Regions from separate parts of the Candidatus Rhodoblastus alkanivorans genome, predicted to be linked through region 2. Evidence: predicted binding sites of a transcription regulator. Region 2 holds the regulator's gene; the other holds the start of a gene.

Region 1 (2,197 bases), on a different contig from region 2:
TCCGGCGGCGGCACCGGGGGATCACCGACCATAACCGCGATATCGCGACGCAATATCTCCGCCCCGCTTTTGCGTGGTAGAATTCCCCGTTGGCGTTTTGTGCGACAATCAAGTTCCGCTATTGGCGCATCTTTCCCATTCAGCCATCGACCGATTTTTTATCGGGACCAGTCCTAGCAATCCGCCCGTGAGCGGCGCACACGTTCATTCAACATTCCGCTCCAAATCTCAGCACCGAGCACCATCCCCGCTTCCAGTAGCGCTTATCCTTGATCCCGCCCACGGCCTGACGCCATCAACCCGTGAAGGGTCCGCTACGCAAGCGTGCGGCCGCTGCGGCTGCGCCTGCGCGGTGATTGCGGCCCTGCGCCGGCTTCATCGGGCGCCTGTCAAGCGGGGATGGTCCCCGCCTCCAAGACAGGAGCCGGAACAATGTCTCAAGCCCTCAGCACCGCACACCTCCGCGCCTGGAACCTCGCCAACACCCTCATGGTCTGCATCATCGTCTTTCAGGCCGGCAACGGCGACTACGGCGTCATGCCGACCGACGAATATGACGGCGATCCGGCGGCCGTGGTGCACGAATTCGATCCATTTACCCGTTAATTCAACGAGTCCGAGGTCCGGTGGCGCAATAATCGCGCGCCGGACCCCCCATTCCTCCCGCGAACGATCATTCGCCAGCTGCGGTCTTCGCCCCCGGAACCGGCGGCGCGACAAAAGAGCTACCGCCGAAATCGACGGGGCAGCCCCTGCCTCCTACGCCAGAGACCTTGACAAAACGTGCGCCAAATCGTTCTAGTTTTGTTCCTATGATAACCTGATCGAAAGCAACCCCATGGCTCCCCTGCGCTTGGTCGGGACCAAACTCGTCTTGCCGTTGGCCCTCCACTCGGTCTGCGCCGGCTTTCCCAGCCCGGCAGACGATTATCTCGATGAAAACATCGATCTCACGCGGTTGCTGATCGTCAATCCCCCGGCCACGTTTCTCTGGCGGGTGGAGGGGAAATCGATGATCGACGCCGGGATTTTTCCCGGCGATCTCGTCGTTGTCGACCGCAGCCTCGAGCCCCGGCACGGTGACGCTGTTATCGCCATCGTCAATGGCGAACGGTCGATCAAGCGGATCAATCTGCGCGGCGGCGGCGAACTGCTGCAATGCGCCAATCGCCGGATGCCGCCCTTTGTCCTGCCGGAATGCGCGGAAGTCGAAATCTGGGGCGTCGTGACCTGGTGTCTGCGCGGCCTCCGCCGGGCTGGGCCCTGATGACCTTCGCGCTCATTGACGGCAACAGTTTTTATTGCTCCTGCGAGCGGCTTTTCCAGCCGAAGCTGGAGCGTCGGCCGGTCATTGTCCTGTCGAATAATGACGGTTGCGCGGTGGCGCGCACCACCGAGGCTGTCAGGAGCCACCTTGGAATGAGAATATGAAGATTATTTGGGATTTGGCCATCAATAGTGAGAATTTCGTCCTGCAACATTCTCACTATTGATGGCTTGCGTCGGCGGCCTCGGGCAGTTCGAATTTCGCTTCGCGGCAGAATTTATCGAAGTTTCGCTGGCCCCTCAGAAGGGTCGCCCTGCGCAGATCCCGAAGCATGGCGGGATTAGCCAAAACGCGCGCCAGTCCCGCGAGCCATGCGCGCTGCTTTTCGTCATCGTCAAAGACGCGTTCATCGTCGCTCATTCCGGCCACCGAATTTGCTCTAACGTTCGGCACCAAAATTCTCACAATTGATGGCCAAGTCAACGCAGATTATCAAATTAGATGGATATTCATAAATATCATGGCGAAGCCTAAACACTTGATTTCGTTGCATTCGATTTCTCACCCCAAGATGTCGCCTGACAGCCGGTTCCGTCACAAAACCCAGGCGCAAGCCACGCCTGCGGACGGAATTGTCCGAGGCCGACGAGCGCCGCCTGGCCGAGGCCGTGACGCTATTCGGCCTGCCAAAGGCCGAAGTCGTGCGGCGGCTGATCCGCGCTTCGGTGCAGGCGGGGCCGGCGCTCTCGGCAGAGAACACGCGAGCCGTCGTCGAGCTGGCGAGCCAGGTGCGGATGGTCGGCCGCAACTTGGCGCAGGTTCTCAAAGCGATCCATCGCGGCCAGGCTGTGCGGCTGGAGGACAGCGAGGCGGTCTGGCGCGGCCTGCACGAGGTCGTCTCAGCACTCAATGACGAGCTCACCGAAATGA
Region 2 (2,197 bases):
TTTTTTCTTGCGTCTGGCACATTTGTTGCGCATAGACGCGGACTATTTTATATATGGCGACTTTCGACCGCACCATTCCGATCTTTATGACGCTGTTTGCGGATCGCTTATTGAGCTTGGCCTTATGCCATCTTTGGGGCCTGAGACGCCTCAGCACGAGCGCGAAAAGGCATTAACACTGGCGGCCCGAATGACAGCCGATTTGGAGGCCCGATATGATCGCTTTCGGGCAGAAGGCGCGTTCGGTCCCTTCGTCTCGCACCTTTCGTTTGGGCGCCGCGAAACCAAGACCGGTTGATGTTCGGCAAAATGTTCGCCAATCGTGGGATTTGGCGTAGCATGTTCGCCAATCCTTTTTGAAAATGTATAGAAAAATCAACAGCATCGCACATACGGAAAATCAGCCGAGTGTTCGCCAATCCGGTTTGGCGAACACTACACACCTACAAGGTTGTTATTAAAGAGATTTTCGAGTCCCGGCGTGCAATTACCGAATTCCGGGATTTGCAATTAATTTTACGCGCTCCAGCAGCAACCATCTCACATCTTTTCGATTGCAGAACCAAGCGCGAACATCTATCTTCCGTTCATGATTTGTATTGGCGTGATTCTGAAGCGCCAAAGCAACGCCGGATGCGGCAAGATTAGACAGGGCGCGGCCATGCTGACCAGGAAACAAAGCGAATTGCTTCGTTATATTCATGAGCGCCTGAAAGAGACCGGCGTGCCTCCATCCTTCGACGAAATGAAGGACGCGCTCGACCTGCGCTCGAAGTCCGGCATTCATCGCCTCATCATGGCGCTGGAGGAGCGCGGCTTCATCCGGCGCCTGCCAAATCGCGCCCGGGCGCTGGAAGTTTTGCGGCTGCCCGAGTCGTCAACCCCGGCGGCGCCGCGCGGCGGACGTTTCGCGCCAAGCGTCATCGAAGGCAATCTCGGCAAGACCCGGCCAGTCGTCGCGGGCGACCCCTCCGATTCGAGCCAGAACGTCGCCATCCCCGTCATGGGCCGCATCGCGGCCGGCACGCCGATATCGGCGCTGCAAACACGGTCCCACAGCATCGCCCTCCCCCCGGACCTGTTGTCCAACGGCGAACATTACGCGCTCGAAGTCCGGGGCGATTCGATGATCGAGGCCGGCATTCTCGACGGCGACACGGTGGTCATCAAGAAGCAGGAATCCGCCGAGTCGGGTGAAATCGTGGTCGCCTTGATCGACGACGAGGAGGCGACCTTGAAGCGCTTGCGCAAGCGCGGCGCCTCGATCGCGCTGGAAGCCGCCAATCCGGCCTATGAAACGCGGATCTTTGGGCCGGACCGGGTCCGCATCCAGGGCAAGCTGGTGAGCCTCGTGCGCAAATATTGAGCGGAGTTTTCGCGGACGACGGGAAAAGCGACGAAGAAACTCATGCATTATTTCAATATGTTAGATGGTTAATTGTTTCCCGTCGCGCCTTTAGCTCACGGTCGCAGTGACAGCCGGAAGGGTCGCTGCGCTGAATTTCTGGCGTTATTCCATGGACAAATTTTGAGCTCAGTTCTCTGGCGGGCCGGGGAATTGACGCTTAACCTCTGTGAAGGCGTTTTGTCCCTGGCAAAGGAGTATGCGCATGACCCGCGATCAACTCACCGAACGCATTCTCGACATCAAGCGCGAAAAACGCCTGACATGGCAGCAGATCGTCGAAGCGACCGGCGAAATGGCGGATGTGCTGATCGTCGGCGCGCTGCTCGGCCAGATGCGCCTTCCCGAGGCGCTCGCGGCCAAGTCTGCCGCTTTTCTCGGCCTGACCAAGTCGGAAGAGCGGATGCTGACCGAGGTTCCGATGCGCGGCCAGAATTCGCCGATGCCGCCGACCGACCCCCTGCTCTATCGCTTTTACGAACTGCTCATGGTCAATGGACCGGCGATGAAGGAACTGATCCAGGAGGAATTCGGCGACGGCATCATGTCGGCGATCGATTTCGACATGGCGATCGAGCGCCAGCCCGACCCCAAGGGCGACCGGGTCAAGATTTCCATGTCCGGCAAATTCCTGCCCTACAAATATTACGGCGCCGGCCCCGGCGTGCCGCCGAATGGCGCCAAGAACGGATAATCAATCCCGCTATTCCCGCGAATCGTCCTTCGTCGCGGGCGACTCCGGCGCGGCGGCGGGACGCAATGGCGCAAGCGCCCGGCGGCGCGGCGCGCGTG

What was found. Region 2 encodes LexA, which represses DNA repair genes until DNA is damaged. Its sites were predicted from a motif close to TGTTCNNNNTGTGTTCNG; they were not measured.
Region 1: a site for LexA is predicted at 795-812, ahead of K2U94_RS19950 (LexA family protein). Genes of this name have one in related genera too.

What each region holds. Positions count from the first base shown of each region.
Region 1 is NZ_JAIVFP010000002.1:134,534-136,730, reverse strand. Features, by position in the region: gene K2U94_RS19955 (hypothetical protein) at 433-606, shown strand; gene K2U94_RS19950 (LexA family protein) at 839-1,267, shown strand; partial or broken gene K2U94_RS19945 (Y-family DNA polymerase) at 1,267-1,401, shown strand; gene K2U94_RS19940 (hypothetical protein) at 1,487-1,687, opposite strand; gene K2U94_RS19935 (hypothetical protein) at 1,900-2,197, shown strand, end outside.
Region 2 is NZ_JAIVFP010000001.1:2,244,553-2,246,749, reverse strand. Features, by position in the region: gene K2U94_RS10560 (helix-turn-helix domain-containing protein) at 1-298, shown strand, start outside; gene lexA (transcriptional repressor LexA) at 662-1,366, shown strand; gene cynS (cyanase) at 1,611-2,099, shown strand; gene K2U94_RS10545 (ComEC/Rec2 family competence protein) at 2,109-2,197, opposite strand, start outside.